2 regions of the Pantoea sp. B9002 genome follow, and region 1 is predicted to be linked to the other one. Evidence: predicted binding sites of a transcription regulator. Region 1 holds the regulator's gene; the other holds the start of a gene.

What was found. The regulator CRP, encoded in region 1, controls carbon source genes, mostly activating them, when cyclic AMP is high. The targets are predictions, from matches to a motif close to ATGTGANNNNNNTCACAT.
Region 2: the regulator CRP is predicted to act here: its motif matches at 3,488-3,505, upstream of deoC (deoxyribose-phosphate aldolase).

The regions. Positions count from the first base shown of each region.
Region 1 covers NZ_JACAPA010000036.1:195,713-201,398, forward strand. Annotated here, with positions in the region: gene HX773_RS18075 (YccS/YhfK family putative transporter) at 1-1,404, opposite strand, end outside; gene crp (cAMP-activated global transcriptional regulator CRP) at 1,463-2,095, opposite strand; gene HX773_RS18085 (OsmC family protein) at 2,400-2,804, shown strand; gene HX773_RS18090 (phosphoribulokinase) at 2,856-3,725, opposite strand; gene HX773_RS18095 (YheU family protein) at 3,787-4,005, opposite strand; gene HX773_RS18100 (hydrolase) at 4,008-5,024, opposite strand; gene HX773_RS18105 (LysE family translocator) at 5,085-5,686, shown strand, end outside.
Region 2 covers NZ_JACAPA010000021.1:73,950-79,635, reverse strand. Annotated here, with positions in the region: gene deoB (phosphopentomutase) at 1-1,003, opposite strand, end outside; gene deoA (thymidine phosphorylase) at 1,098-2,420, opposite strand; gene deoC (deoxyribose-phosphate aldolase) at 2,578-3,357, opposite strand; gene HX773_RS12855 (TatD family hydrolase) at 3,649-4,428, opposite strand; gene HX773_RS12850 (patatin family protein) at 4,425-5,477, opposite strand; gene HX773_RS12845 (DUF1328 domain-containing protein) at 5,657-5,686, opposite strand, start outside.

The DNA.
Region 1 (5,686 bases):
CGCAGTGACGGTGAAGCCAATCATCGACCAGCCGTAATATTTCCGCGTGATCAGATAACTCGCCAGCGTGATCCCCAGCATAAACAGCAGCGTGATCGATTCCGGCACCGCCAGCTGCAGCGACGCGGCGGCGATCAGCAATCCGGCGAAAGTGCCCAGCGCACGGTGCTGAATACGCACGCGCGTGGCGCTGTAACCGTTCTGGCTGACGAACATGATGGTCATCAGAATCCAGTAAGGTTTGGGAATGTTGAAGAACAGCGCCAGCGAGCTGCCAAACATCAGCATTACGGCGAAGCGTGCCGCGGTGCGTAACGCGGTGGATTTGAACGACAGATAACTGCGCAGCGCCGGTAATAGCGGTAAGCGGCGCTGGCGATCGGCCATCAGGTCACGCGTATAGAGCGGCTTCTGCGTACGCAATACGCGGGCGATGCGGCTGAAGTGATACAGGCAGAAGTTGCCGACCGGATTATCCGGATGCTGGCGCGCAATTTTCTCCAGCGCGCCGAGCTGTTTCTCCATGTGAAAACGATCCGGCAGCTGATGGTAGAGAATCGCGTCCGCCAGCACGCGCAGCCGCGCCGAGATGATTTTCGCGTTCCAGCGAATCACCGCTTCGGCGTGGCTCTCCTCAACCAGCTTCTGCACCTCTTCGGGCTGATGCAAACTCACCGAGATGTGTTCCTGTAAATCCAGCGCCACCTGGAAAGCGCGCGTCAGGCGTTTGTGGCTGTTATCGCGGCTCGCCGACAGCATGTGCATTTGCTGGTAACAGGTGGTGATGAGATCGACCGCCTTTTGCTGGCGCGCCAGCAGCGGCGGCAGCGCTTTCTCCGGATCGGTCAGCTGCGTCAGTAAGGTGTATTTGGCATCGCAATAATCGGCCAGCTCGCGGAACAGCAGGCTGAGCGATTCGCGCATCGGCTGCTCTTTCCACAGCCAGAACCAGAACCAGTTGAACAAGCCGTACCACAGCGTGCCGCCAATGTAGAGCAGCGGCGGCACCCACATCGGCATACGTCCCACTAAGCTGAGCGTAAAGATGGCGGCGATGAGTGTGGCGGGCAGCAGGCGCGCGTGCAGCGGGCCGATTTCGCCGGTTACGCCAATCAGCAGCGGCAGCGCCAGCAAAATCAGCGGCAGCGGAATCTGGTAAGCGGTGAGGATCTGCATCAGGAAACTGCCGGTGGCAAACAGCGAACCACCCACAATCAGGCGTTTGAAGAAGCGTTTGTGCGGCGTATCCAGTCCCGCCATGTTGCAGCAGGCAGGCACTAACGAGAACAGCAGACCTTTTTGCAGATCGCCAAACAGCCAGCCGAGAGCCACAGGCAGGCACAGCACCAGCGTTTGCCGCAGCGCATAGTTAACTTCGGGATGATAGATGATTCGGCGCCACATCAGCTCATCGCAAATAGAAACGGCGCGATGTTGCCATCACGCCGTGGGTGAGAAGAAATTAGCGGGTGCCGTAAACGACGATGGTTTTACCGTGTGCGGAGATCAGGTTCTGATCTTCCAGCATTTTCAGGATACGACCCACGGTTTCGCGTGAGCAGCCCACGATCTGACCAATCTCCTGACGGGTGATTTTGATTTGCATCCCGTCTGGGTGAGTCATCGCATCTGGCTGTTTGGCCAGATTTAGCAGCGTTTGCGCAATGCGTCCGGTGACATCGAGGAAGGCAAGGTTGCCCACTTTCTCAGATGTCACTTGCAGACGACGCGCCATTTGCGACGAAAGTCGCATTAAAATATCCGGGTTTACCTGAATCAGCTGACGGAATTTTTTGTATGAAATTTCAGCCACTTCGCAGGCAGACTTCGCACGCACCCAAGCACTACGTTCCTGGCCTTCTTCGAAAAGACCGAGTTCGCCGATGAAATCTCCCTGATTGAGGTAGGAGAGAATCATCTCTTTGCCTTCTTCATCTTTAATCAGTACCGCTACGGAACCTTTTACGATGTAGTACAGCGTTTCCGCTTTCTCACCCTGATGGATGAGCGTGCTTTTGGATGGATATTTGTGAATATGGCAATGGGACAGGAACCATTCGAGTGTAGGGTCTGTTTGCGGTTTGCCGAGAACCATTCGCTATTATCCTCTGTTGTAATCGTGCCCAAAATACAGGGGGCATTTTTCCCTGTCAGGCGGTTTAATCGTCGAGCGTTTCCAGTAAAGGAAAAATTATTCCGGGTGGACTCTTAAGCTACGCTTTTGATTCTTCCGGCCTTCGTCTGTGATGACGAAAATATTTTCAGCACTGTTTGTAGCACAGCTTTTGCGAGCTGTCTTGTGTTGTCTCGCTTCAGCAGAAGGGGGATTACTCTGGATTGCTGTTTGTCAGGTGAAAGCGTACTCTGGCGGCAAAACCGCCGCTTCAGGAGAAAGAATAATGCAGGCACGAGTGAAATGGGTGGAAGGTCTTACCTTTCTCGGAGAATCCTCATCCGGCCATCAGGTATTAATGGACGGTAATTCCGGTGATAAAGCGCCAAGTCCAATGGAGATGGTGCTGATGGCCGCGGGCGGCTGTAGCGCCATTGACGTGGTGTCAATCCTGCAAAAAGGGCGCAGCGATGTGGCCGATTGCGAAGTGAAACTTACTTCAGAACGCCGTGAAGAAGCGCCACGCATTTTCACCCACATCAACCTGCATTTTATCGTTAGCGGTAAAGCATTGAGCGATAAAGCGGTTGCGCGCGCGGTTGATCTGTCAGCGGAAAAATATTGCTCGGTGGCGATCATGCTGGGTAAAGGTGTGGAAATTACCCACAGTTATGAGGTTGTCGAGTTGTAATCGGTCGTAGGGGAGGCATTCATGCCTCCCTTTTCACAGCCCGCACCAAACCTATTCAATCCGCTTTCCTTCAATCAGTCGCTGCACCAGCGGCAGCATAATCAGCTCCATCGCCAATCCCATTTTGCCGCCCGGCACCACCAGCGTATTGATGTGCGAAATAAACGATCCCTGAATCATCGCCAGCAGATAGGGGAACGCGATGCCTTCCAGACCACGGAAATGAATCACCACGAAGCTTTCGTCGAGCGACGGAATTTCGCGTGCGGCAAACGGGTTTGAGGTATCAACGGTCGGCACGCGCTGGAAGTTAATGTGGGTGCGCGAGAACTGTGGCGTGATGAAGTTAATGTAATCCTCCATCGAACGTACCACCGAATCCATCACCGCTTCGCGTGAATGGCCGCGCTCGCCGGTGTCACGCACCAGCTTCTGAATCCACTCAAGGTTAACAATCGGTACCACGCCAACCAGCAGATCGACATGCTCCGCCACATTTTGCTGCTGGGTAACCACGCCGCCGTGCAAGCCTTCATAGAACAGCACATCGGTGTTTTCCGGCAGCGGCTGCCACGGCGTGAAAGTGCCCGGCACCTGATTCCACGGCACCGCTTCGTCGTAGGTATGCAGATATTTGCGCGATTCGCCGAGGCCGGTTTGGCCATAATGTTTGAACGTCTGCTCCAGCAGGCCGAAGTCGTTGGCTTCCGGGCCGAAGTAGCTGATGTGACGACCGAGATCGCGCGCCTTGCGGATCGCCATGTCCATTTCCGGACGCGTAAACCGATGGAAACTGTCGCCTTCGAGTTCCGCCGCATGCAGATTCAACTGTTGGAAAATCTTACGGAAGGCGAGGCTGGTGGTGGTGGTTCCGGCGCCGCTGGAACCGGTGACGGCAATAATTGGATGCCTGGCTGACATAACAGAGCTCCCTGTGAAGTCCGGCGATGAGCATTGTTACCACGAATTGCCGCGGGGCGCATCAGCCGCGGAATTCACCCTTTGGCATAATATTGATCGATTCATGCAGTTCCGACCACACCAGCACCACGTCGCCGCGCTCCAGCTGGCGGCGCACGTCGGCGACTTTTTGCAGCAAACTGCGTTCCTGCTCGCCGTAATCGGTGCCTTCGCGTAACACGAAGGTTTCAATCAGGTTTTCCAGCGTGTCCGCTTCGAGTTCTTGCCAGGGAATAATCACAATTACACATCCAGATAGGTTGAGAGCCAGTCGGGCACGCGCTGTTCCAGCCACATTTTCGGTTTAAGCAAGGTGCCGCCAACGAAACCGACGTGGCCGCCTTGCTGCGTCAGCTGATATTGGATTGAGGCTGACAGCTGGTCAGGTTGCGGGATCACGGCGTCGGTCATAAAGGGATCGTCTTGCGCATGGATGATCAGCAGCGGTTTACGCACGCCGGTCAGCAGCGGCATCGCGCTGGCACGTTGATAATAGTCGTTGGCGTCAATAAAACCGTGCGCACGTGCGGTTATCGCATCATCAAACTCGCGTAAGCGGCGGAAAGCACGTAACTGGCTGAGATCGACCGGCAGCGTGCCGGGCCAGGCGCGCAGTTTGCGCGTGGCGTTCTTTTTCAGCTGCGTCAGTAAATAGTGCTGATAGAAGCGCGAAAAGCCGACATCCAGCTTGCCGCTGCACGGCTCAAGCGCCAGCGGCGCTGAGATGGCGATGCCGGCATCAATCGGTACATCGTGACCTTGCTGACCCAGCAGGCAAGCGAGCATGTTGCCGCCCAGCGAAACGCCGACGGCGGCGGTGGGCACGCTGCCCCATTCGCGTTGCAGCCAGTTAAGGAAGTAGGTGGCGTCTTCGGTTTCACCGGAGTGATAGATGCGCTTTAAGCGATTAGGCTCGCCGCTGCAGCCGCGAAAGTGCATCACCACCGCCAGCCAGCCGCGTGCCTGACACGCCTGCATCAGGCCGTGCGCATACGGGCTACGAAAGCTGCCTTCCAGGCCGTGAAACATCACCATGCGCGGTTTATGACGCGCCTGCGCCGGATCTTCACTCCACGCTAAATCGACAAAATCGCCGTCCGGCAGGTCAAGACGCTGCCAGTGCGGACGTAACGTAACGCGGCGACGCAGAATACGCGGCAGCAGCGTTTGCAGATGCGCGTTACTGAATCCGCGCAGTGGTTTAAAGCGCTCGCCGCTGGGGCGATCAAAATAGCTTGGGTAAAGGCTTGTCTGATGCATAAGTCGCTGATAGCTTCGATGGGTTGTTCGCTTTACTGGGTGAGGAGCACCCGAATATACATGGAACTGAGTCTTTTTTTATCAATGTTAGGTTTTCTCTGGGTCGCGGCCATCACGCCCGGGCCCAATAATATGTTACTTACCGCCTCGGGTGCTAATTTTGGCTTCCTGCGCACCATTCCGCTGCTCATTGGTATCATGATTGGTATGCAAGTCATGTTGCTGATGGTGGCATTTGGTATCGGCGGTCTCATCCTGCTTTATCCCTCGCTGCATCTCATCCTGAAGATTGCCGGTAGCCTTTACCTGCTGTGGCTGGCATGGAAAATCGCCAGCGCCGAGTATGAAAAACTGGAAACCGACGATGTCACGGTGAAGCAGATGCCGTTCTGGCAAGGCGGCTTGCTGCAGCTGATCAACCCGAAAGCCTGGCTGATGGCGCTCGGCGCGGTGGCCAGCTTCAGCCTGGCGGGCAGCGAATATCTGCATTCGGTGGTGGCGATCAGCATCGGCATGTTCATGGTGAACGTGGTTTCCGGGGTGATCTGGATGGGCTTTGGCTCGCTGATTGGACGTCTGCTGCGCAGCCCACGCGCGTGGAAAATTTTCAATCTGGCGATGGGCTTGCTCACCGCGGCGTGCGTATTGCTGATTTGGCGCTG
Region 2 (5,686 bases), on a different contig from region 1:
ACGCCATCAGTTCTGGCAAGCGACGATCGAACAACTCCAGTCCGCCCGCATAACCGGCGATATCGCGACGATGTCCCCACGTTGAGTCAAAATCAACGAAGTTAGTGAAGACAATCGAAGTATCTGGCGCTTTCTTCATCTGCTCAATGGTGGCGTTGAATAGCGCGTCTAAGCCGGTGGCTTTGACCTTCTGCGTGATGCCCTGCTCGGCGTAGATATCGGCGATTTTACCCACCGAAATCACTTCACCGCCCTTCTCGTCGACCAGCTTTTTCAGCATGGTCGGCGCTGGCGGTTCCACGGCCAGATCGTGACGGTTGCCGGTACGCTCGAAATTACCCGCTTTGTCGCCCACGAACGGACGCGCAATCACGCGGCCGATGTTGTAGCCGCCATTGGTCAGCTCCTCACGGGCGATTTCGCACAGTTCGTACAGGCGATCGAGGCCAAAGGTCTCTTCGTGGCAGGCAATTTGGAACACCGAATCCGCCGAGGTGTAGAAAATCGGCTTGCCGGTTTTCATGTGCTCTTCGCCGAGCTGGTCGAGGATCACCGTGCCCGATGAGTGACAATTACCGAGATAACCCGGCAGATCGGCACGTTTCACCAGAACATCCAGCAGCTCCTGCGGGAAGCTGTTCTCTTTGTCGCTGAAGTAGCCCCAATCAAACAGCACCGGCACGCCGGCGATTTCCCAGTGGCCCGACGGCGTATCTTTACCGGACGACAATTCGCTGGCGTAAGCGTACGCACCGATGATTTCCGCGTTGGGATCGAGGCCTGGCGGGAAACGACCGGTGGAGAGCTCAGCCGCTTTGCCGAGGCCCAGTTTGGTCAGGTTAGGTAAGTGCAGCGGGCCTTCACGACCTTCATTGGCGCGGCCTTCGAAACAGGCTTCGGCGATATGGCCGAGCGTGTCCGATCCTTCATCACCGAATTTATCGGCGTCTTTGCTGGAGCCGATCCCGAAGGAGTCGAGAACCATAATAAAAGCACGTTTCATGCAAGTCTCCTGCGCAATGCGCGATGACAAGTCAAAAAAAAGCGATCAGATCAGTATACCCGAACGGCCGCTGCCTGGCACGAAGAAGCGCCAGTTATTCGCTGACGCGACGATAAACTACCGGCGTAATCGCTGGCGCAGTATCGCTCAGCGTGATGGCTGCTTTAACGGCGACGGCGGCCTGCTGCCACTGCGCTTCCGATGCGGCGTGGATAATCGCCAGCGGACGCTGCGCGTCAATCTGCGTGCCGAGCGTGATCATGTCGCTCAGGCCCACGCTGTAATCAATGCTGTCGCTGGCGCGCTGGCGGCCACCGCCGAGCGCAACTACCGCCATGCCGAGCGCACGCGTATCCATCGCGCTGACGATACCCGCGCCATCGGCGTATACCGCTTTGCTCAGGGTTGGCGCTGGCAGATAGCTGTCCATGCGCTCGATGAAATCCACCGGACCCTTTTGTGCCGCCACCATGCGGGCAAAGACTTCAGCGGCTTTGCCGTTATCCAGCACCTGCTGCAGCTTTTGGCGCGCATCGGCGTCATTCTCAGCCAGTTTGCCGGAGATCAGCATTTCCGAGCACAACGCCATCGTCACTTCCAGCAGACGCGGATTGCGCGCCTCACCGGTCAGGAACTGCACCGCTTCACGCACTTCCAGCGCATTACCGGCGGTGGAAGCCAGCACCTGATTCATGTCGGTGAGCAGCGCGGTGGTTTTACAACCTGCGCCATTGGCGACGCCGACAATCGCCTGCGCCAGATTTTCTGAGGCTTCGAAGGTCGGCATAAAGGCACCGGAGCCCACTTTCACGTCCATCACCAGCGCATCCAATCCTTCTGCCAGTTTTTTGGCGAGGATCGATGCGGTGATCAGCGGAATGGAGTCCACGGTGGCAGTGATATCGCGCGTGGCGTAGAAACGTTTGTCGGCCGGCGCCAGCGAGTTGGTCTGGCCAATAATCGCGATGCCGACGTCTTTAATAATCTGGCGGAAACGATCGTCGCTCGGGAAGATATCGAAGCCCGGAATCGCTTCCAGTTTATCCAGCGTGCCGCCGGTGTGGCCAAGGCCGCGCCCGGAGATCATCGGCACATAACCGCCGCACGCCGCTACCATCGGGCCGAGCATCAGCGAAGTGACATCGCCAACGCCGCCGGTGGAGTGTTTATCAACAATCGGGCCGTTGAGATTCAGCGATTTCCAGTTCAGCACCGTGCCGGAGTCGCGCATCGCCATGGTCAGCGCCACGCGCTCGTTGAGCGTCATATCATGAAAATAGATGGTCATCGCCAATGCGGCAATTTGACCTTCCGAAACGCTGTTGTCGCGCACGCCGTTGATAAAGAAGCGGATTTCCGCTTCGCTCAGCGCCTGGCCGTCGCGTTTTTTACGAATAATTTCTTGTGGCAGGAACACGGTTGCCTCCCTGGAGGGGTAGAAATTGAAATGATACGGCAGCTTGCACCTGCCGTAGCGGCGCGATTTATCGCGCGATGTTAAGTCGGGGCTGAAGCGTAAAAACCAGCGCGATAAATCGCGCCGCTACGAATCGCAGAACCATCAACGAAAGAGATTAATAACCGGCTTTGCTGGTCGCTGTTTCATGGCCCAGCGTATTCAGCAGGCTTGCCAGCAGGCTGGAGGCACCGAAGCGGAAATGACGCGCATCCGCCCAGCCTTCACCCAGAATGTCGTCCGCCAGCTGCAGATAAAGCGCCGCGTCTTCCGCAGTGCGCACGCCGCCCGCCGGTTTGAAACCAACCTGCTGCTTCACGCCTTTGTCGCGGATCACTTGCATCATGATCGCCGCCACTTCTGGCGTCGCGTTGACTGGCACTTTACCGGTGGAGGTTTTAATGAAGTCGGCGCCCGCATCGATAGCGATTTCCGAAGCGGCACGAATCAGCGCTTCGTCTTTCAGCTCGCCGCTTTCGATGATCACTTTCAGCAGCACGTCCGCCGCCGCGCAGGCTTCTTTACAGGCTTTCACCAGCTCGAAACCGATATCACGGTTGCCAGCAATCAGCGCACGATACGGGAACACCACGTCCACTTCGTCAGCGCCGTAGGCGATTGCCGCGCGGGTTTCGGCCAGCGCGATCTCAACGTCATCATTGCCGTGCGGGAAGTTGGTGACGGTGGCGATGCGGATTTCCGGCGTGCCCTGCTCGCGCAGCGCTTTACGTGCTGCCGGGATGAAACGTGGATAGATGCAGATGGCAGCGGTGTTACCGGCTGGGGATTTCGCCTGACGGCACAGCGCGATCACTTTCTCGTCGGTGTCGTCTTCGTTCAGGGTGGTTAAATCCATCAGTTGCAATGCGCGCTGTGCTGCTGCTTTTAGGTCGGTCATGATGCTCTCCAAAATTCAGATCGGCGGGCACAACCCACCGGGGGATGTGATAATTCTAACAACTACCGTGACGATGAATTGCGCTTCACGTCACACGAAAAAGAAAACCTGTCATTTAAATACAATTATTTAGTGACATTCATCACAAATAACCGCGAACCGAGCGGGAATGTGCCGTGATGGTCATTGTTATTATTATCACAAAAATGGGCGCAAAAGTGTACTCTCAGCTTTATCAATGTAGCTAATCAGGCGTAAGGCAGCGTAAATGCAGAATCTGTCGGGGGAGAATCAGGCGGGCAAGGCGAACAGCTGCTGGCTGTTATGCCACAGCGCGTCGGCGATCGTTTCGGGGGATTCGCTGCGCAGCTGACACAGCACGTCAAACACGTTGCGCGCCCGCTCCGGGCGATTGGGCTGGCCCTGAAAACCGTGTAGCGGCATATCGGGCGCGTCGGTTTCCAGTAATAACGCCTTGAGCGGCAGGTTGGCGATAGTGTTGCGGGTTTTACTGGCGCGTTCATAGGTGATGGTGCCGCCAACGCCAATCGCATAGCCAAGCTGAATAAAGCGCTCCGCCTGCTGCTGGCTGCCAGCAAAACCGTGTACCACGCCACGACGCGGCAGATCGTGACGACGTAAATGCAACGCCAGCTGATCGTGGGTGCGGCGCGAGTGCAGGATCACCGGCAGATCGTACTGCTTCGCCAGCTTGAGCTGCTTATCGAGCAGGCGCGTCTGTTTGGCGAATTGCGCATCGTCCATATAGAGATCGAGACCGATCTCGCCGATCGCCACTCGCTTGCTATCCGGCTTTTTCAGCCAGCGCTCTAACTCATCAAGATGCGCATCTTCCTGATGCTCAGCAATATTGATTGGATGCAGGCCCAGCGCGGCATACAGCGCCGGATGCTGCTGCGCCAGTTGCGTCACAAGCGCGAAACGGCTGGCATCCACGCTCGGTACAATGATGCGTTCCACGCCGGCCTGCGCAGCACGCGCGATGCTAGCGTGCGCATCAGCAACGAACGGCGGGAAATCGAAGTGGCAATGCGTGTCGATAAACTTCATGCCAGCGAGCCTTTATCAAAATCGGCATCGTTTTCCGCCAGCGCGGGCGTAATCAGCGGGCGATTGTCGGGCGCATTCGCCACGGCGGCCGGCGGCGTAACCGTGGTTGAACGCACCAGCGGCTCAGCATCACTCAGCCATTGACCAAGCGTGGCGAGGAAATAGCGCCCGCTGCGGCGGCCTAAATGATAATCCTGATTCAGTGATGACAAGCGGCTGCCAAGCGCCATACTCGCCAGCGGTTTCGGCGGACAGATTTCGATGATGCGCAGGTTATCCGGCGGCTGCTCGATGAACTGCTGAATCTCGCGATAGCTCTCTTCATGCTGATGCAGGATGTTGATCATCGGCTGCAAGGCGCTATCGGACAAGAAGCGCTCCATGCGTTTGAACCACTTCGGCGTGTAGGACACCTGCGATGGCACGGTGCGGATCACCACAATGGTATCCGCGCCACGACGCGCGGCTTCGCGCACCGGAATCGCATCGCTGATGCCGCCGTCGAGATAGCTCACGCCGTCCATCTGCACGCCGCTGCGGTAAAAACCGGGGATCGCGCTGGAAGCTTTTAGGATGTCGTGCCAGTTGGTGCTGATTGGGTTGAAGTACTCGGCGCGGTAATCGTCGCTGCGGCAGGCGCACATATAGAATTCGCTGCCTTTGGCAAACAGCCCTTCGGCGGTGGTGAGCGCCAGCGGAAATTCCTGTTTGGTGATGTCGATCAGCCAGTCGAGATCGATAAGATGTCCGCCGCGCACAAATCGTAGCGGGTCGAAAAACAGTTTGCTGGTGGTGTAACGGGAGATCACGCGTCGCGCGTAGCCAGGCTGGCCACAGACAAATGCCGACAGGTTTTGCGCCCCGGCCGAGGTGCCGAGTAACAGTTGAAAGGGATTGAAGCCTGCGCGTTGAAACTCATCCAGCACGCCAGCGGTAAAGATACCGCGTTGACCGCCGCCTTCGCACACAAGGGCGATTTTACTGGATTTGAAAGGGGTTAAAGCCAGCGGTTCAAGTGAACCTAACGTCAACGGAATACGTGTTCCCAATGGATGTCCCTCAGTGTTGCTTGCTCTGAGGGAGTCGCCGAAGCAGCATCCCGGAGAACCAGTCATTGTCGTTCCCTGACCAATTGCCTCAGCAATCGTTGCGGCTTCATAGTATGCCGCAAATGACCGGTCTCCGCTTTAGGTGACTCGCGGGTTAGCGTCGATCACGACGCAAGTAGTCAGGGTCGTTTGCGCCCGGTAAACAGGCT